4 regions of the Vibrio sp. SCSIO 43136 genome follow, and region 4 is predicted to be linked to each of the others. Evidence: predicted binding sites of a transcription regulator. Region 4 holds the regulator's gene; each other region holds the start of a gene.
What was found. The regulator PurR, encoded in region 4, represses purine synthesis genes. The targets are predictions, from matches to a motif close to TNANGNAAACGTTTNCNTNA.

Region 1 (5,042 bases), 1.1 Mb from region 4:
TACCCATAAAAACCAAGCCAACCCAAATGGCTACCCACTAATTATTGGTAATGATGTCACTATTGGCCACAAAGTGATGCTGCATGGCTGCATAATTAAAGACCGAGTCTTAGTCGGCATGGGTGCTATCGTGCTCGATGGTGCAGTTATCGAAGATGATGTAATGATTGGGGCGGGCAGCTTGGTGCCACCTGGGAAGGTATTAGAATCAGGCTTTCTTTATGTGGGCAGTCCGGTGAAACAAGCACGCCCACTAAAAGAAGAAGAGCGTGCTTTCTTGCAAAAGTCTGCTGATAACTATGTGCAGAACAAAAATGACTACTTAAATGAAGTAGAGGTTGTTGGCTAACAGTCATTGATTAGGGGCTAGCCGAGTTCAGCTTGACCCTCTGAGTTGAACTCTTCATCTTCTATATACTCTTCCGCAAGCTCTTCTAGGTCGAATCGCAATTCGCTGAAGACCTGAAGTGCTTGTGCTTCTCCTTGTATAGATTGACCACTCAGCTGCTCTAACTTAGCTTTACTGATCACACACTCAATCAAAGCACCAGATTGTTGTGCTGGAAAAGTGATTTGAGCGCTTTGCTCGTCCCACTGCTGAATATCAGGAAAAAGTATCGACTGATTCATCTTCTATTATTGGCCTTCTAAGTTCTTTCTTAGTTCTCGTAAAATCTGTTTAGTACCAGGTCTTAATCCACGCCAAAGCATAAAGCTTTCTGCAGCTTGCCCCACCAGCATACCAAGACCATCAAATGCTTTAGCCGCACCGTTATCGAGCGCCCATTGATTAAATCGAGTAACACCCTTGCCGTAAACCATGTCATAACAGGTGGTATGAGTATCAAAGATACTCGCTGAAATAGCTGGCAAGTCACCGTGCAAGCCTGATGATGAGGCATTAATGACTACATCGAACGCCTGGGTAACTTCCTCCATAGCTATAGAGGTGATGTTTCCATACTCGGAAAACATCTCGGCAAGCGTCTGCGCTTTGGCAAAAGTGCGGTTAGTGATCACTAGTTGTTTAGGATTTTGCTCAAGTAGAGGTTGGATAACACCTCGAGCTGCACCACCCGCACCTATTAGCAAAATTCGAGCGTCTTTGAGTTGTACCTGCATCGCCAGCAGATCCTGAACTAGACCTGCACCGTCGGTGGTATCACCAATGATCTCACCATCATCAAGCTTTTTGAGGGTGTTCACGGCTCCAGCAAGCTTAGCTCGCTCGGTCAAGCGATCGGCAAATTGATACGCCTGCTCTTTAAATGGAGCGGTAATATTACAGCCCTTACCGCCTTGAGTAAAAAAGGCTTTCGCTGCTGGAGCAAACTCCTCTGGTGGCGCTGTTAATGCGGTGTACTCAAGGTTTTGACTAGTTTGGCGTGCAAACAGAGTATGGATAAAGGGAGATTTACTTTGTGAGATCGGGTTGCCGAACACGGCGTATTTGTCAACTTGGTGGTCCATATCCTAGTTTGCTCCATAAACGATAAAAGGGTCACTCTCATGACCCTATCACTATATATAGAGGGAAAAAAGACTTACCAGTTGATTGGTTTTAGGTAATCGTAGAGTTTCGCTTCTTCACTGCCAGCTTCAGGTTGGTAACTATACTCCCAGCGGGCCAATGGCGGCATCGACATCAAAATTGACTCAGTGCGACCACCTGTTTGTAGACCAAACAGAGTGCCTCTATCTAATACTAAGTTGAATTCAACATATCGACCACGACGGTATAGCTGGAACTGACGCTCTCGCTCTCCAAACGCCATCGCTTTTCGGCGCTCGACGATAGGTACATAAGCTTGGGTATAACCTTGACCCACCGCTTTCATATAGTCAAAACACTTATCAAATTCCCACTGATTCAAGTCATCAAAGAACAGACCTCCGACACCACGTGTTTCTTCTCGATGTGGAAGATAAAAATATCGGTCACACCACTCTTTGTGCTCGGTATATAAGTCGTCACCAAATGGTGCACAGATCTGTTTGGCGGTGTCATGCCAGCTTTGGCAATCTTGTTCAAACGGATAAAAAGGCGTGAGATCAAATCCACCACCAAACCACCAGATAGGCTCTTCTCCCTCTTTTTCAGCAATAAAGAAGCGAACATTGGCATGAGAGGTAGGCACATAAGGATTGTTGGGGTGTATGACCAAAGACACGCCCATTGCTTCAAACTTTCTGCCAGCGAGCTCAGGTCGGTGCGCAGTGGCAGAAGCGGGCATTTCTTTGCCTTGAACGTGGGAGAAGTTCACGCCACCTTGCTCAAATACCGCCCCCTCTTTCATCACTCGAGTGCGGCCGCCACCGCCAAGACGCTCGCCAGGTTCACGCTGCCAAGCATCTTCTACAAATTTTGCTTCGCCATCCGCTTGCTCAAGCTGATGGCAAATATGGTCTTGCAGCTCCATCAGAAACTGCTTTACTGCGACTTTATCTATGGCTGACATAATTACTTTTATCCTTATTATTAGGGCGTGCTGAGTATCAAACTCAGCACGCCCTAGATGTTGTAATTCATTTCAACGATTGGCGCTAGCCTTGGCGCAACACTTGTGCGGTTTTTGCGTCTTTTATTTCACTTGGTTTATCTCGACCACCCGTCTCACCTCGGAGCAAAACGACTTGGGTGTGGCCCAACTGTTGCTCTACTTCTTGGTTGGTTTTACATGGCGGCTGTCCGGTTAGGTTAGCACTGGTTGACGTAATGGGTTTTCCAAATGCTGAACACACCTGCTGTACTAGTGGGTGGTCTGTTACGCGTACTGCAATTGAGTCAAACTGGCCTGATACCCAGTTCGAAACCTTATCACTGGCCGGCATTATCCAAGTGACTGGCCCTGGCCAAGAGGCATGCACGGCTTGGAGCTGCTCTTTAGTCAGCTGACTTTCATCGATATAAGGAAGCAGTTGCTGATAGTCGCCTGCAATCAAGATCAGCCCCTTTTCTACTGGTCGCTGTTTTACCGCCAACAGCTTTTGCACCGCTTGGGCATTATCTGGATCACAACCCACACCAAAAACCCCTTCGGTTGGGTAGGCAATCACTTCACCTTGCTGCAGTGCTCGCAGTGCCTGTTCAAAATTCTCCACGCTGGCTTCCTATCTATCTATGATTTTCAGGCCAGAGTGTACAAACTAATTCCGCTGCTGACTAAATCTATTTGTTTATAAAATATGTCAGATCTTAACCGACACTCACGCAAACGTTTTCCTTGTCACAAAATCTACGTATAATGCGCGCAAATTATCAGCGCATCCAATTTAACGCTTTGAAGGAGTTTGAGATGAAAGTCGGTATCATCATGGGTTCTAAATCTGACTGGCCTACCATGAAACTTGCAGCAGACATGCTGGACAAGTTTGGTGTTGAGTACGAAACAAAAGTGGTTTCTGCTCACCGTACTCCACAACTGCTTGCTGACTACGCAAATGGTGCAAAAGATCGTGGCATTAAAGTGATCATCGCTGGTGCTGGCGGCGCAGCTCACCTTCCAGGTATGGCGGCAGCATTTACTAGCCTACCAGTACTTGGTGTTCCTGTTCAGTCTCGTGCTCTTAAAGGCATGGACTCTCTACTATCTATCGTACAGATGCCTAAAGGCATCGCAGTAGGTACTCTGGCTATCGGTGAAGCAGGTGCGGCAAACGCAGGTATCCTAGCGGCGCAGATCCTAGGTACGCACGATGAAGCGATCATGGCAAAAGTTGAAGCGTTCCGCGCTGAGCAAACTGAAACGGTTCTAGCGAACCCAAACCCAGCTGAGGACTAATCCCATGCACGTGCTGGTACTAGGTGCTGGTCAGCTGGCTCGAATGATGTCACTTGCTGGCGCACCACTAAATATCAAGATCTCTGCATTTGATGTGGGCAGCGAGAATATCGTGCACCCACTGACGCAGCAGGTGATCGGTAACGGCCTGCAAGCCGCTATCGATAGTGCTGATGTGATCACGGCTGAGTTTGAACATATCCCTCACGATGTGCTGGATGTGTGTGAGAAGAGCGGCAAGTTCTACCCAACCACTGACGCTATCAAAGCCGGTGGTGATCGCCGCATTGAAAAAGCACTACTCGATAATGCGGGTGTGAAGAATGCGAAGTATGCAGTGATCGAGACTCGTGAAGATTTCGATAAGGCGATTGCCCATGTTGGCATCCCTATGGTGCTGAAAAGTGCTCTAGGTGGTTACGACGGTAAAGGTCAATGGCGTCTAAAAGATGCTGCCGATGCGGATCAGATCTGGACTGAAATGGCGCAGTGCATTGCAGACACCCCAACTCAAGCTATCGTTGCTGAAGAGTTTGTGCCTTTCTGCCGTGAGGTTTCTCTGGTCGGTGCTCGCAACCAAGAAGACGAGATTGCGGTTTACCCGCTGGCTGAGAACGTACACACCAATGGCGTACTAAGCCTATCAACCGCTATTGAAGATGAAACACTGCAAGCACAAGCGAAGCAGATGTTCACAGCGGTAGCAGAAAGCCTCGATTATGTTGGCGTGCTTGCACTTGAGTTCTTCGATGTAAAAGGTGAGCTACTGGTTAACGAGATTGCGCCGCGCGTACACAACTCGGGTCACTGGAGCCAACAAGGCGCATCGGTTTGTCAGTTTGAGAACCACCTACGTGCGGTATGCGGTATGCCTTTGGGTGATACTCGTCTACTACGCCCAACAGCGATGGTGAACATTCTCGGTGAAGACACGCTGCCAGAAGAAGTATTGGCAATGCCAAGCTGTCATATCCACTGGTACGGCAAAGATAAACGTCCTGGTCGTAAGATGGGGCATATCAACGTATCGGCGGATAGTCAGCAAGCGCTACAACAAGCACTGCTTGAGCTTGGTCAGGTACTAAGTGCCGAGGCTTTCCCGGCACTGCCTCGCTAAGCAAATAACTTAGATGATATAGAAACGGCGCATCGAATGATGCGCCGTTTTTTTCAGGTTTTATGCTTGGGTGTGCTGACACTTACGATCTGCACATTGCAGCTTAATGCCACTGGCGAGCTTCTTCTCAATTAAGAGTGGGA
Region 2 (5,042 bases), 400 kb from region 4:
TTTCTTCACTTAAAGGGATCTCTGCCGTAAACAGATCGACTTTTGTCATGGCGAAGCTTGGCATTGCTAATGCACACATCAACCAGCCCAACACTCGTTTCATAAAACGCTAACCTCTTAATATTGAACTGTTGATGATAAGCAAGAGTTTACTGTGGGGCAAGTTTCGCACCCCATTTGGCTCGGGGTTTGCAAACAAATGACACCACCATCAAAAATAATTCATTTATCTTATTGCTGTTAAAATCATTTGCTTGATCTATATCGAGTACGCAATCGATTGCTAAATGATAAACTCCAGCCGATTTTATTGACTAGACACGGATTAAGTTTATGAAAAACATACTTCAAGGCACTCAAATGCTGTTTGTTGCATTTGGTGCACTGGTATTGGTCCCACTATTAACGGGCTTGGACCCAAGCGTTGCATTGTTTGGTGCTGGGGTCGGCACCTTGATCTTTCAGGTGATCACTCGTCGTAGCGTGCCAATTTTCCTTGCCTCCTCTTTTGCTTTCATCGCACCTATCATGTACGGCGTTCAAACTTGGGGCATCGCCTCGACCATGGGTGGTTTGATGGCCGCAGGTTTTGTCTACGTACTGCTTGGTGCGGTGATCAAAGCTAAAGGTGTCGCCATCATCCATAAATTGCTACCACCTGTTGTGGTTGGCCCTGTCATCATGGTGATTGGCTTAGGACTTGCGCCCGTAGCGGTGAACATGGCGCTAGGTAAAACTGGTGACGGCGCTGTTCAATTGGTGGATGGCACTGCTGCGTTAGTGATAGCTTGTGCATCGCTAGCCACGACTATCGGTTTGAGTGTATTTGCCAAAGGCTTTTTGAAACTGCTGCCTATCTTTGGCGGTATTTGTGTAGGTTATGCTCTGAGTTTGGCTTACGGTGTGGTCGACTTCACTCCAGTAGCACAAGCGGCATGGCTGTCACTACCAAACTTTACTTTCCCAGAATTTAACATCAACGCGATCTTATTTATGATCCCGGTAGCCATTGCCCCTGCGGTTGAGCACGTTGGCGATATGCTGGCAATTTCAAACGTCACCAACAAAGATTACCTAAAGAAACCGGGGCTTCATCGTACTATTACTGGTGACGGTGTCGCTACAATGGCCGCTTCAATGGTGGGTGCGCCGCCAAACACAACTTACTCAGAAGTGACAGGCGCTGTGATGCTAACCAAAGCCTTCAATCCAGTGATCATGACATGGGCGGCAGTGACTGCAATCGTGCTCGCTTTGGTTGGTAAACTAGGTGCGCTGCTTCAGACCATTCCTGTTCCTGTCATGGGCGGCATCATGATCTTACTGTTTGGCTCTATTGCAACCGTAGGTCTGAATACCTTAATCAAAAACCATGTTGATCTGCACAAATCTCGTAACTTGGTGATCGTTGCTGTCACTCTCGTGTTTGGTATTGGCGGCATGGCGTTTGGCATTGGTGACTTTAGCCTTCAAGGGGTGAGCTTGTGCGGTATTGTGGCAATTGCACTTAATCTCATCTTGCCAGATGACCTTGGTGAAAACCATGTCGTAGATAATGCACAAATGGAAGAGAGTGAGCCAAAACAAGAAAATGCTTAACTTTTCGAAACAATAAAAAAAGAGGGAAGCCATGGCTTCCCTCTTTTTCAATCTGGCGACGGTTTACTTAGTACCGAAGATCTTATCACCCGCGTCACCAAGACCAGGAACGATGTAACCTTTATCGTTTAGTTTCTCATCGATTGCAGCCGTGTACATTTCAATGTCTGGATGTGCTTTTTCAAGCGCCTCAATGCCTTCTGGTGCAGCCACTAACACCAACACTTTAATGTGCTTACAGCCTTTTTCTTTCAGTAGGTCGATGGTTGCAATCATAGAACCACCAGTTGCTAACATTGGGTCAACCACCAGCGCAATACGCTCATCGATGTTAGATGCAAGCTTGTTGAAGTATGGCACAGGTTCCAGTGTTTCTTCGTCACGGTAGATGCCCACCACACTGATACGAGCACTTGGCATGTGCTCCATCACACCATCCATCATGCCCAGACCTGCACGTAGGATTGGCACCACAGTAACTTTTTTACCTTTGATTTGGTCAATTTCAACTGGGCCATTCCAACCTTCGATGGTGACACGCTCAGTTTCGAAATCTGCCGTTGCCTCGTACGTTAACAGGCTTCCCACCTCTGTTGCCAGCTCGCGAAAGCGCTTGGTGCTGATGTCACCTTCTCTCATTAAACCCAGTTTGTGTTTAACTAGCGGGTGTTTCACTTCAACAACTTTCATTTCCTACTCCGAGATTTTTATATAAACCGTCTGATTATACATGCTATTCAATTAATTTTCTGGATGTATGGCATAGAAAAATAATCACGCAAACGTTTTCCTTTTCTGGGCAACCCCTGTTAGAATACCCGCGTTTTTCACATCCAACCTATGACGAGGACATCCCCGTGAGTGGTAACAACTCTTCTCTTAGTTATAAAGACGCTGGTGTAGATATCGATGCTGGCAACGCACTTGTAGACCGTATTAAAGGTGCTGTAAAGCGCACTCGTCGCCCAGAAGTAATGGGTGGTATCGGTGGTTTTGGTGCGCTATGTGAGCTACCAACTAACTACAAGCAACCTGTTCTAGTTTCAGGTACAGACGGTGTAGGTACTAAGCTACGCCTTGCTCTGGATATGAAAAAACATGACACCATCGGCATCGACCTTGTTGCTATGTGTGTGAACGATCTAATCGTTCAAGGTGCAGAACCTCTTTTCTTCCTAGATTACTACGCAACAGGCAAACTAGATGTTGATACTGCGGCTGACGTAGTTTCTGGTATTGCTGAAGGCTGTGTTCAATCTGGCTGTTCTCTAATCGGTGGTGAAACTGCTGAAATGCCTGGCATGTACGAAGGCGAAGACTACGATGTAGCTGGCTTCTGTGTAGGTGTTGTTGAGAAAGAAGAAATCATCGACGGTACTAAAGTTGCTGCTGGTGATGCACTAATTGCTGTTGGCTCAAGTGGCCCACACTCAAACGGTTACTCGCTAATCCGTAAAATCCTAGAAGTTTCTAACGCTGACCTAAGTGAAGAGCTAAACGGCCGCACTATCGGTGAGCAACTACTAGAACCAACTCGCATCTACATTAAGTCTGCACTTAAGATGATTGCTGAGCACGATATCCACGCTATCTCGCACATCACTGGCGGTGGTTTCTGGGAAAACATCCCTCGCGTACTACCTGAAGGCACTAAAGCAGTTATCGACGGTAACAGCTGGGAATGGCCTGCGATCTTCTCTTGGCTACAAGAGAAAGGTAACGTTGAGACTCACGAAATGTACCGTACCTTCAACTGTGGTGTTGGCCTAGTTGTTGCTCTTCCTAAAGAGCAAGCAGACGCTGCAGTAGCGCTTCTAAACGCTGAAGGCGAAAACGCTTGGGTTATCGGTGAAATCGCTGCTGCGAATGGCGAAGAAGAACAAGTAGAGATCCGCTAATTCCATGAAAAATATCGTTGTCTTAATTTCTGGTAACGGTTCAAACTTGCAGGCAGTCATTGACGCCTGCGAGTCTGGGCAGATATCAGGCCAAGTCAGCGCCGTTTTTTCAAACCAAGCGGACGCTTATGGATTAGAGCGAGCAAAACAAAGTGGCATTGATGCCCATTTTGCCAACCCAAAGGACTTTGCCAATCGTGATCAATTTGACGCAGACCTTATGCGTCAAATCGATGCCTACCAGCCAGACCTCATTGTTCTAGCCGGTTACATGCGAATCTTGTCAGCGGACTTTGTTCGACACTACCTAGGTAAGATGGTGAATATTCACCCTTCCCTGCTGCCCAAGTACCCAGGTCTTCATACCCACCAACGTGCAATTGAAGAAAAAGACCAAGAGCATGGCGCAAGCGTGCATTTTGTCACTGAAGAACTTGATGGTGGCCCGGTAATATTGCAAGCCAAAGTCCCAGTATTTGAAGATGATACTCCTGAGCTACTGGCTGAGCGAGTTCAAACTCAAGAACACAACATCTACCCTATGGTAGTGAAATGGTTTGTTGAAGAGCGTCTAGTGATGGACAAAGATGAACAAGCTGTGTTGGATGGAAATATCCTACCCAAGCAAGGTTATGCACAAGACTGATTAATAAAAAGGAGGCTTAAGCCTCCTTTTTTGATCTTCTATATTGCTCTCACTAAAGAGGCTGCGTTGGTGCTTGCGACTTTACTTTCTTAGGCGGGTAAGCAACGTGCGCCAGTTCTTCGTGGTTGCACTCGATAAGCTCACCAAAATGGAACAGGCAATACTCTCCCGGCTTCATCCGCTTCCACTCTTCATTGTCAGTCAATGGCTGAGTGGCGATCACTGTCACCACATCGTTCGGCGTGGTTTCTTGTTGAAAATCGATCGTCACATCTTCATCTATCAAGCTCGCTTCACCAAATGGCGCACAACGAGTGATCCAATAAAGGTGGTTGGTGCAGTAACTCATTACGTAATCACCATCGCTGAGCAGCATGTTAAACACACCAAGCTTCATTAGTTCATCACTTAACGTGCGAATATAGCGAAACACCAGCAGCATATCGGTGGGTGGAGTAGGAAATTTCTGCTCTAGTTTGCACAGCAGCCAACAAAAGGCCAGTTCACTGTCAGTCTGTCCCACAGGACGGAAGATGCCTGTCGCCATGCCTTCATAGCCTGTCAGCTGACCATTGTGGGCAAAGGTCCAATAACGCCCCCATAACTCACGGGTAAATGGGTGAGTATTTTCAAGGTTGACTTTGCCACGGTTTGCCTGACGAATATGGCTAATCACTGCGCAGCTTTTGATTGGGTAGTTTTGCACTAGCTCAGCAATTTTTGAATCGCAGCTTGGGTTGGGATCTTTGAAATTTCGAAAGCCTTTGCCTTCGTAAAAGGTGATCCCCCAGCCATCACGATGAGGCCCAGTGTTACCACCGCGCTGCATCAGACCCGTAAAACTAAAACAAATGTCGGTTGGCACGTTGGCGCTCATTCCGAGCAATTCACACATCTTC
Region 3 (5,042 bases), 630 kb from region 4:
CGGCCTATGACAGTGGTATCGCAATCGAAGGTAATGTTGATCGCGCTATTTACTGGTATACCAAAGCAGCGACTCAAGGGTTGGCAAGAGCGCAATACAAGCTTGGCGTACTGTATGAAAATGAGTTTGAAGAAACCAGCCAGCTAAACGATCTCAAATTGGCGCAAACCTGGTTTAAAGTTGCGCAGGAAAACAACAGTGAGCAAGCACAAGATGCACTCTATCGTGTTCAAGAGCTTCTGTTTAACGCCCGCCGCGCCGAACAGTTAGGTCAGTTTAAACAGCTAGACACCAACTTTGAATCTGAGCAAAGCCGCTTGGAAGACCCGCAAGCTCCTCCAGTGCCTGCTCAACCACAGGTCCTCAATTGGCAAACGTATCTTAACCACCCCTATCTACCATATGCTCTCGGAGCGATTGCTGCACTGCTGGTATTAATAACTCTCATCGCCGCTTTAAAAAGATCCAAGAACAAACAGGGTGAGAAACAGCAGCAAGCCATGGCTAAAGCACAAGGCGATGCAACCAAACTGCGCAAAGAGCTAGAAAAAGCCCACAAACAGCTTTTAAGCCAAAATGTGCAGATCCAAAAGTTCAAAAATGACCAGCAAAACCAGAGTATCGCTTTGGCTTGTGCCTTTCTTGGTTTCAATCCGAATAAGCTGCCTACCGATGATGTGATCAAGCAGCGTTACAAAAAACTGAGCCGTGTTTACCACCCAGATACCAATGGCAGCCAAGAAGATATGAAGAAACTCAATGCCGCATTAAAGATCGTGGTCGCACAACGCAAAAAATCCGTAACAAATAATTAACATTGCACTTTTGGCAGTGTAATATAGTTGGACTGAATCCAATGCATTCTTTCTTATGTCATTGGTGATAATAAGCTGCGTAGCAGTAAAATAATAAAAGTCCGAGGAGACTCATCTCTATGTATACCATTGAAGGGATTTGTGACTGGTGTAAACAACCAGGCATGTTAACCCGCCATCAGTATGTTGATGGCAAATCACACTGTTCTTGCCATCACTGTAATGACCTAGCCAAACTCGATGTCAGAATGTTCAACCAAGCCGAACTCGAGCAAAGACAACAAGAACAATCAGCCAGTATGAAATAGTCACCAGAATTACTGTATAAAACCCCTGTATAGATAGCGCTCTATACAGGGGTTTTGTCATTTAAGCGCCATATACACTCTTTTTGATGTGAAACAGGTCATGTTTCCTAGAATACACTCAAAACAAGAATATCATTTAAAAACAATGAATTAACCAACAACACTGTATAAAAAACCAATATTTATTAATACTTCTGCTTGCAAAATGTCCAATCTGGATATACTGTTTACTTATACAGTATGTATAAAGGAACAGTAACTATGTACTCGAAAGTCGAAAGCACAGCAACTCAGTCAACCTATCAATCAGCGAACCTAGCTTCGCTTGAACAACGCATGCCTGCGGCTCAACAGCCTAGTCACAATAGCGAGACTCTAGTCAATCACCTTGCTCGACTTTCGCACAAATCTAAGTGGATCTATTTCACTGCTCAGTGTCAGCGCCCTAAACAAGGTTGGGCTAAGTACGCTCGATTTACGACCTCTCGCCTTATTCACTTAATGCCCTCTCGTCATCTCACTGAGAAAGAAGTGATCATTAAGGCACTGCAATCTGGCAATGCAAGTGCCGTGGTTGCGAGCGAACGGTTCTCACTGATCGACAAACGCCACCTGAAGCAGCGTGCCAATCAACTAGGGTGTGAGCTGTACTTTGCAGATGAACTCAAACTCGTCCCTAGCTACTCGCAATACCACTAAGTGAGTTCAGTTTAGCCAATACCTCAGGCGATAATTGGTGAAATAGAAACCACTCATAGCAAACGTTTGCTTTTTCTCTGGAAGACTAATTTAGTTCTGGTATCATGCGCTGCATTCCCTGCGCCCTCTTCGAGCTTTAGCATTAGGTCTTGGTTTGAAGGGAGCGCTTGTCTGATCTGACGTTTATATATCATAGGAATGTTGCGATGAGCCTTGCTGATCAAGTTCTAGCAGTCAACGATGACCTGCCAATCCGTACCAATAAACCTGTTCATAGCGGCAAAGTACGCTCCGTCTACTGGCTAACTGAAGAAGATAGCCGTCGCCTGATCCAAGAGAAAGGCTATGATGTAGCTGAAGATGCACCGCTTGCAATTATGGTCATCAGTGACCGAATCTCAGCATTTGATTGCATCTGGCACGGTGAAGGTGGTCTTAAAGGTGTTCCGGGTAAAGGCGCTGCGCTAAATGCCATTTCTAACCACTGGTTCAAGTTGTTTAAAGACAGCGGTCTTGCTGACAGCCACATCCTAGATATTCCACACCCATTTGTATGGATCGTTCAAAAAGCTAAACCTGTGATGATCGAAGCGATTTGTCGTCAGTACATCACTGGATCTATGTGGCGTTCGTATGAGAAAGGCGAGCGTGAATTCTGTGGTATCGAAATGCCTGAAGGTCTTGAAAAAGACAAGATGTTGCCTGAGATGCTTATTACCCCTTCTACCAAAGGTATCCTTAAAGGCATCCCTGGTGTACCAGAGGCTGACGACGTGAACATCACTCGTCGCAACATCGAAGACAATTTTGCAGCATTCAACTTCACTAAAGCGTCAGACATCGATCTGTATGAGAAACTACTCAAAGAAGGCTTTGGCGTGATCAGCGAAGCGCTGGACAAAGTTGGCCAAATGTTTGTCGACACCAAGTTTGAGTTTGGTTATGTCAACGACGCAAAAGGCAACGAGAAACTTATCTACATGGATGAAGTGGGCACTCCTGATTCATCACGTATGTGGGATAAAGACGAATACCAAAACGGTAATATCGTTGAAAACTCGAAAGAAGGTTTCCGTCAGTTCCTACTAAACCACTTCCCTGATCCAGACATTCTGCTTAATAAAGAGCGTATGGATGAGCGTGAGGCACTTGCTCGCAACAATGAGTTGCCAGAATCGGCACTGATGCAGGTTTCTAAAACTTACCTAAACATCGCTGAAAAAGTGACGGGTGCGAAAATTGAACTGAGCGCCAACCCGAAAGCAGAGATCATCGAGATCTTGAAGCGTGATTACGGATTGATTGACTAACGTGAGTTAGGGCGTGTTGACATTAAAAAAGGAGGCGAAAGCCTCCTTTTTTGTAGCAATCAGACTCCATCACAACAAGGTGACTTGAAAATCATCCTCCCCGACGCCTTCAAATTTGCACTGGGTTTTATCGCCAATACGCTCAAACTGCTGAGGGTCTAATTCATAAGGCATTTTCACAGTAAGTTGCGAAATCCCCTGCGCTCGAGCCAGTTCTACAAGACGTGCGATATTGGACTCATCACTACATTGAGCAGATAGGGAGTTGAGGGCTTGCTCCCATAGCTTATCTTCCGGTGTTTTGAGCTCATCGACTTGGTCACGCCACACTGTTCCAAACACAGGAGCAATTGATTGTAGCGCCTCCATAAAAGTCCATTTCTTTTTGCAGCTAGCACCAAGAAAGCTGGTGTAGTCAAAGGTTATTCCATTTGAATGCTGGTGTACCATTCTGCCTCCCGACATATAGGAAATATGGGACTCTATGTCATACCAATCCAACTAATTATCTGATCAGCCTAGCTAGTCCATATTTCCTCTAGCCGCGTCAGAAATCGTATCCCTAGTCCCAGCTAGGCATAAGATTTCTTCCTTGCTAGACAAAATCTGTCCGTCGCTATGCAAGATCAGATAATTAGCCGTATTGGTATTTATTTTTATCTTGAGTTCCATGCATCACATAAGAATATACATACGCCCGAAACATTACTTTATGAGTGGTTAGAAAATATTCTCGTAACGTTTTAAATGGGCACTTTGGTTTGCAATATCTACTATTGAACAGCTCGGCCCATATATCAATATGATATAAGACATCGGTCTTTTATGACGCTTTTATCGTACGAAAGGGCATAAACAGCGCAAATAGTTAACAGCATGCATACAGCATTGAAATCTGTATATATATTTTCGCTAATAAAAAAATCCTATTGCCAGTTTACTAATTTAAGACCCGCCCCTACTCGGGTGTGTTTGAAATCATGCTCTATCAAGGTCTCACCGTAACCACTGTAGACTTGAAAGTACAAACCAATAAGTTCATTAAAATAAAAGGTATAGCCCGCTTCCAAACCCCACTTTTGAGAATCAAAATTGTAGTAGCCAGTGGCGTCAAAAACGCCGAGTGATGTATGAAGTTTTGTCCAAGCTTCCCAAGGGGCGTAGTAGGTTTCAATGTCAGGATTCTCTCCTTTTCGCCCGAAAACTGTCCACATGTGCAAGCCGTATTCCAATGGACCATCGAGTAACTCAGCCGCTATGTATGCTCTATCCCAACTGCGAGAGAGTGAAGCGGTTTGGCCATTAGACTCATGTTTATAACCAAACTCAAAACTGTTGAAGATAAACAGGTCTGGTCGGTACATCACAAAAAGTTGTGGGTTGTAATTGGTCTCACGAAATGGGGAAGATATTTGTGTATTGGACACCTGCCAAAGCGATGTTTGCGTGTATGCGGCAATCACAGAGCTATTTTGGGTGATCTGAAACAGGGGCACTGAGAAGGAGAACTTCATCTTAGCTTCTAGAGGCTGAAGTTTGTCTCCTCCTTCAAATCCCCCATTTACATAGACATCCTTATTGACGTCTGAGGTGTATGAGCCAATGACATAAGTATCCTCATAAGATGAGATGGTCGACAAACTTTTTGCCGCTGCGGAAAGGCTAACGGCAAGAATTGTTGTACCTAGAATGGCTTTCGGCAGAATTTGCATAAGTAGATATCATCCTTGAGGTTTTTACTAACTCACTATGCAATTATTAAACCACTCTATCCGCCACTTTATTGACCGGGCGACTAACGGATATCCACCACCCGACTGGCTTTACGGTATTGGATACGCCAGCCACTAAACCTTGGCAGTTCAATTCGCTTTGGATTACCTTTGCGTAGCCCTGATTGATACACCACC
Region 4 (5,042 bases):
AACGACGAACCTGCCGCCGTCACTCAAGTAGAATAACCCCTAAAAACAAGTAAGAGGAGCCCGAGCTCCTCTTACGCTATTCGCAGTATACCAAACACCCTTTCCCGATTACCCTTTACCGCTCGCCGAACTCACTCCCCAGCAAACATATAACCTTCCCCATGTATAGTCACAAAGATCTGTGGGTTTTTAGGATCATGTTCCATCTTGGCACGCATGCGACGAATCAAGACATCGATGGTTCGGTCGTTTGGTGCATCCACTCGGTGGCTGATCATGTTGAGAATTCGCTCGCGGCTTAGCACTTTATTAGGCTGCGATGAAAGCGCTACTAATAACTCATACTCTGCCTTAGTCAATTTGACAGGTTCGCCATCTCGGCTTAGAGCTCGGCGCTGAATATCAAAACTCCACTCGCCAAAGCGGATCAATTGGCCCGCTTCTTCTTTGATGTGTTCTTTACTGCTTGCTTCAGCGACCAGAGAGATGCGCCACAATAGGTTCTTAACTCTCACCAATAACTCTCGCAGCTCAAAAGGTTTGGTCACGTAATCATCTGCACCCATCTCCAAGCCGACAATTTTATCGATACTGTCAGTGCGGCCAGTCACCAAGATGATGCCAATGTCCGATTGGCTTCTTAGCTCTCGGGTTAGCATCAAACCATCTTCATTCGGAAGGTTAATGTCGAGCATGACCAAGTCGATGCTGTTGGTTGCAAGCACCTCACGCATCTGTTCCCCGCTTTCTGCTTCGCTGACTTGATAGCCTTCTTTTTGAAAATATCCCGCCAACTTGCTGCGGGTAACAATGTCGTCTTCTACAACTAAAATATGATGGCTCATCGGTACCACTTATATATTTCTAATCTCATTATTATTCTATTCACAATCGGTTACATTTCTAGCCAAGCGACGAAAAATCCTCTGAATTCGACACTTTTATTGATATGAAACAACTGAAAACGGCTGGGTTAACAGTCCTTCATAAGCTGTTATTTTTTGTCTTAATTTGTGCGGATGCTGTTCATTTTGATGCGCTATAATCGTTGCATCAATGCCTTAGGAGCTAAGCTATCATGCAAGAAACCAAACAATTTAATGAAAAGCGTGCCGAAATTTATTGGTGGCTATCAAGCCTATTTGCTGCTGAACTGACAGACAAAGAACTTGATGCCTACCACAGCGCGGACATTCGCGCCTTTATTCAAGGTCTGGCAAGCAACGACAAGCTTAGCACGTCTGCAAGCGCACTGATTGACTGCCTGAATAAATTGCAAGACAGAGAAGATGCACAACTTGAGTTGGCCGCTGACTTTTGTGACCTGTTTCTTACCTCAGATAAAGGCGGTGCACTGCCTTACGCCTCAATCTATGTCGGGAAATCTGGTCTGCTCAATGACGTTCCTGCACAAGAAATGGCGGCATTGATGAATGAAAAAGGCATTGGTATGCAGGAGGGCTTCAACGAGCCTGCAGACCACTTAGCCGTCGAACTCGACTTTTTGGGCAATCTCATCATTCAATCTAACCAAATCGAAGACGAAGACGCATTCGAACAAGCGCTCGCCGAGCAAAAAGAGTTTATTAATAACAAGTTACTTAACTGGCTGCCTAAGTTTGTAAAAGCATGCAAAGACAACGACGAGTATGGATTTTACGCCGCAGTTTCTACGCTATTAATTGACTTTTTGGCGTTAGATAGCCAATACCTATCGGGTGAGTAGCGTCTTGTTCGGTGTATCAAATCTAGAAAAAATTATAATATTGTGTGAGCTGTAAATAAGTAATCAGCATATTAGTGATTGTCAGCCCCCAAATATGGGGCTAAAATTGTGAACGCAAACGATAAAAAAATGATTTCTAGATGAAAACAACGTAAACCGCTGTTCATAGGCGGTTTTTGTGTTTTTGGTACATGTGATTCTAGCGATGAGCCATAGCTAACCATTCGGTGCGTTTTTGGCGTAAACCCATGACAAACCATCGCTCATTCGCTAACTCAGGATAACCTTATGGCCACTATTAAAGATGTTGCGCGTCTTGCTGGAGTTTCTACCACGACGGTTTCGCACGTAATTAATAAAACTCGCTTTGTTGCTGAAGCTACTCAAGAGAAAGTAAACAAAGCGGTTAAAGAACTTAACTATGCCCCAAGTGCGGTTGCTCGTAGTTTGAAATGTAACTCGACTCGTACCATTGGCATGCTGGTAACCCAATCCACTAACCCATTTTTCAGTGAAGTTGTCGACGGTGTAGAAAGCTATTGTTACCGTCAAGGCTACACTTTGATCCTATGTAATACTGGTGGTATCTACGAAAAGCAGCGTGACTATATTCGCATGCTAGCGGAGAAACGCGTCGATGGCATCTTGGTGATGTGTTCAGATTTGACAGAAGAGTTGCATCAAATGCTCGATTCGCACGCCGACATCCCTAAAGTGGTGATGGACTGGGGCCCAGAAAGCTCTGGTGCAGATAAGATCATTGATAACTCTGAAGAAGGGGGTTATCTAGCGACGCAATACCTGATCGAAAATGGCCACACCAACATCATGTGCCTATCAGGCCACTTAGAAAAAGCGGCTTGTAAAGAGCGCATCGCAGGCTTTCGTCGTGCGATGGACAAAGCGGGCCTGCCAAGCGATGACAGCAAGATCATTGAAGGTAACTTCGAGTGTGACACCGCGGTGCTGGCTGCCGATAAGATTATTGCTATGGGTGAAGAGCGCCCAACAGCGGTATTCTGTTTTAACGACACAATGGCATTGGGCTTGATGAGCCGCCTCCAAGAGAAAGGCATTAAAGTGCCTGAAGACGTGTCTGTGATCGGTTACGACAACATCGACCTTTCTGGTTACTTCTCGCCACCTTTGACTACGGTTCACCAACCAAAACGTCGTGTTGGTAAGACGGCATTTGAACTGCTACTTCAGCGAATCAAAGACAAAGAGCACGAGCGTCGAGTTTTCGAAATGCAACCAGAACTCGTAGAACGAAAATCAGTTCAGAAATTGAACTAAGATCTCGAAAACCTAAGTGAAACAAAGCACGCATCAAGCGTGCTTTTATTTGAATCAAGATCACATTAAGGAGAGCTAATTGTGATGTTTATTCCGCCTTTTCACTATGATTTGACTAAGTCAGGTGCAATTTAACTGACTTCGTTACATTGGATATATCGTGTCACGCACAGGGCAAACCATTTGAAAAAATGGGACGCAAAGCTTCCGGCCTAACTCAAACGGATTTGTTTGAAATGGTAGCGGGGTTGCCGATGGCAAATATGCAAACCTTCCTACAAGTGTTTGAATGAACACTCTTAGATGTGCATCGATTTGCTAATTTCTCGGACCTGAAATTTAGTGGCTTAACTTCTAAACCGAGACTCACAGCATGGATAAACCAGTTTTAAAAGACTCGCTGAGATTATTCGAAGCGTTAGGGACAATAAAGTCTCGCTCAATGTTTGGCGGATTTGGCGTGTTTGCCGATGAAGTCATGTTCGCACTTGTGGTAGGTGAAACCCTCTACATTCGAGCAGACAGCGTCAAAGCACAATACTATCGTGAACAAGGCCTTGAGCCCTACGTATACAAAAAGCGCGGCTTTCCTGTCGTGACCAAATATTTTGCCGTGCCTCAAGAGCAGTGGCAGAATCCGAGCGATATATTCGCAGAAGCAACACACGCACTCTCCATTGCTCGTCAAGAAAAGCAGCAACAAGCTCAAGCTAAACCGACACGCCTTAAAGATTTACCCAATTTACGGTTGGCTTCTGAACGCATGCTGAAAAAAGCGGGCATCAACAGTGTTGAAGAGTTGCATCGCCAAGGCGCAGCGAAAGCTTACTTAGCCATTCGCGCCAGTCAATCGACCGCACCAGGACACGAATTACTGTGGGCACTCGAAGGGGCGATTAAAGGAAGCCATTGGTCGGTAGTTCCTCAAGCACGCCGTGATGAGCTACTACAACAAATCAACTAACTGTTTCCTTCAAGGGCTAACGGTCAACTGTTAGCCCTTTTGCTATCTGTCTGAATTTATTATAGCTACTCGTTCTATTTAGCTTGAAAGAAAAAATCCTATTTCCCTGTCATACTGTTTAATAGAATTTGAAAGGGAAGCTCATCATGAAACTCGCCATCAACAAAAAACTGATCTTAGGTGTGGTGTTACTTGGCACCATAATTTTCCTTGGTATCAAGTTTGGCCCATTACTGACACTAGACAACGCCAAAGCACAACAAGCGCAATTAAGTGCCTTTATCCAAGAAAACTTCTTGATCGCTGCTGGCAGCTATTTCTTTGCTTATGTGGCTATCACTGCCCTTTCAATTCCCGGCGCAGCTGTGGTGACTTTGCTCGCAGGAGCGCTGTTTGGTTTTGGAACTGGCTTACTGCTGGTTTCCTTTGCCAGCACACTAGGGGCAACATTGGCCTTTTTAAGTAGTCGTTACTTGCTAAAAGATTGGGTTCAGGAGAAGTTTGGCAGCAAACTTGATGCGATTAATAAAGGGGTTGAGCGAGATGGCGCTTTTTATCTCTTCTCGTTACGTCTGATCCCTGTATTTCCATTCTTCCTGATTAACTTGGTGATGGGACTGACACCTATTTCCGTGGCAAAATTCTACATCGTTTCTCAAATTGGTATGTTAGCAGGCACTGCTGTGTACGTGAATGCGGGTACTCAGCTAGCTCAGATTGAAACCTTGTCAGGGATTGTCTCACCTGCTGTGCTCGTATCTTTTGCTCTGTTAGGCGTGTTCCCGATGGCTGCGAAGTGGATTCTAGGTAAGTTCAGAGCTGTACCGAGTGGCACTTCTGCGGGGTAACTGATGAAAATCTACATTGCGGCAACCCCACCAGAGGCACACATTGTTTGCGAATTGCTAAAATCTAGGGATATTCGAGCCGAAGTGCGAGGTGAAGGACTGTTTGGCTTGCAGGGGGAGCTGCCTTTTGGGGAAGACAGCGAGCCTTACGTGTGGCTGTTTGACACAGAGCGAGAGTTAGCAGCGCAAAGCATCATTAATGAGTTTC

Region 1: purE (5-(carboxyamino)imidazole ribonucleotide mutase) is a predicted target of PurR. The motif match lies at 3,208-3,227, and genes of this name have one in related genera.
Region 2: purM (phosphoribosylformylglycinamidine cyclo-ligase) is a predicted target of PurR. The motif match lies at 2,374-2,393, and genes of this name have one in related genera.
Region 3: J4N39_RS08355 (phosphoribosylaminoimidazolesuccinocarboxamide synthase) is a predicted target of PurR. The motif match lies at 1,877-1,896, and genes of this name have one in related genera.

What each region holds. Positions count from the first base shown of each region.
Region 1 covers NZ_CP071848.1:33,413-38,454, reverse strand. The annotation lists gene J4N39_RS00185 (gamma carbonic anhydrase family protein) at 1-349, shown strand, start outside; gene J4N39_RS00180 (DUF1488 family protein) at 367-630, opposite strand; gene aroE (shikimate dehydrogenase) at 637-1,470, opposite strand; gene hemF (oxygen-dependent coproporphyrinogen oxidase) at 1,545-2,459, opposite strand; gene tsaC (L-threonylcarbamoyladenylate synthase type 1 TsaC) at 2,545-3,102, opposite strand; gene purE (5-(carboxyamino)imidazole ribonucleotide mutase) at 3,297-3,782, shown strand; gene J4N39_RS00155 (5-(carboxyamino)imidazole ribonucleotide synthase) at 3,787-4,899, shown strand; gene J4N39_RS00150 (DNA topoisomerase family protein) at 4,960-5,042, opposite strand, start outside.
Region 2 covers NZ_CP071848.1:757,932-762,973, reverse strand. The annotation lists gene J4N39_RS03715 (DUF2066 domain-containing protein) at 1-103, opposite strand, end outside; gene J4N39_RS03710 (uracil-xanthine permease family protein) at 334-1,599, shown strand; gene upp (uracil phosphoribosyltransferase) at 1,663-2,289, opposite strand; gene purM (phosphoribosylformylglycinamidine cyclo-ligase) at 2,457-3,497, shown strand; gene purN (phosphoribosylglycinamide formyltransferase) at 3,502-4,143, shown strand; gene J4N39_RS03690 (class II glutamine amidotransferase) at 4,196-5,038, opposite strand.
Region 3 covers NZ_CP071848.1:1,785,976-1,791,017, forward strand. The annotation lists gene J4N39_RS08340 (DnaJ domain-containing protein) at 1-815, shown strand, start outside; gene J4N39_RS08345 (hypothetical protein) at 935-1,123, shown strand; gene J4N39_RS08350 (SulA-like leucine-rich domain-containing protein) at 1,385-1,822, shown strand; gene J4N39_RS08355 (phosphoribosylaminoimidazolesuccinocarboxamide synthase) at 2,029-3,132, shown strand; gene J4N39_RS08360 (transporter) at 3,202-3,582, opposite strand; gene J4N39_RS08365 (phospholipase A) at 4,059-4,844, opposite strand; gene J4N39_RS08370 (helicase-related protein) at 4,928-5,042, opposite strand, start outside.
Region 4 covers NZ_CP071848.1:1,160,203-1,165,244, reverse strand. The annotation lists gene elyC (envelope biogenesis factor ElyC) at 1-36, shown strand, start outside; gene torR (two-component system response regulator TorR) at 132-845, opposite strand; gene torD (molecular chaperone TorD) at 1,079-1,726, shown strand; gene purR (HTH-type transcriptional repressor PurR) at 2,015-3,022, shown strand; cyclic di-GMP riboswitch class I at 3,186-3,278, shown strand; gene J4N39_RS05465 (TfoX/Sxy family DNA transformation protein) at 3,396-3,986, shown strand; gene J4N39_RS05460 (TVP38/TMEM64 family protein) at 4,145-4,834, shown strand; gene J4N39_RS05455 (putative signal transducing protein) at 4,838-5,042, shown strand, end outside.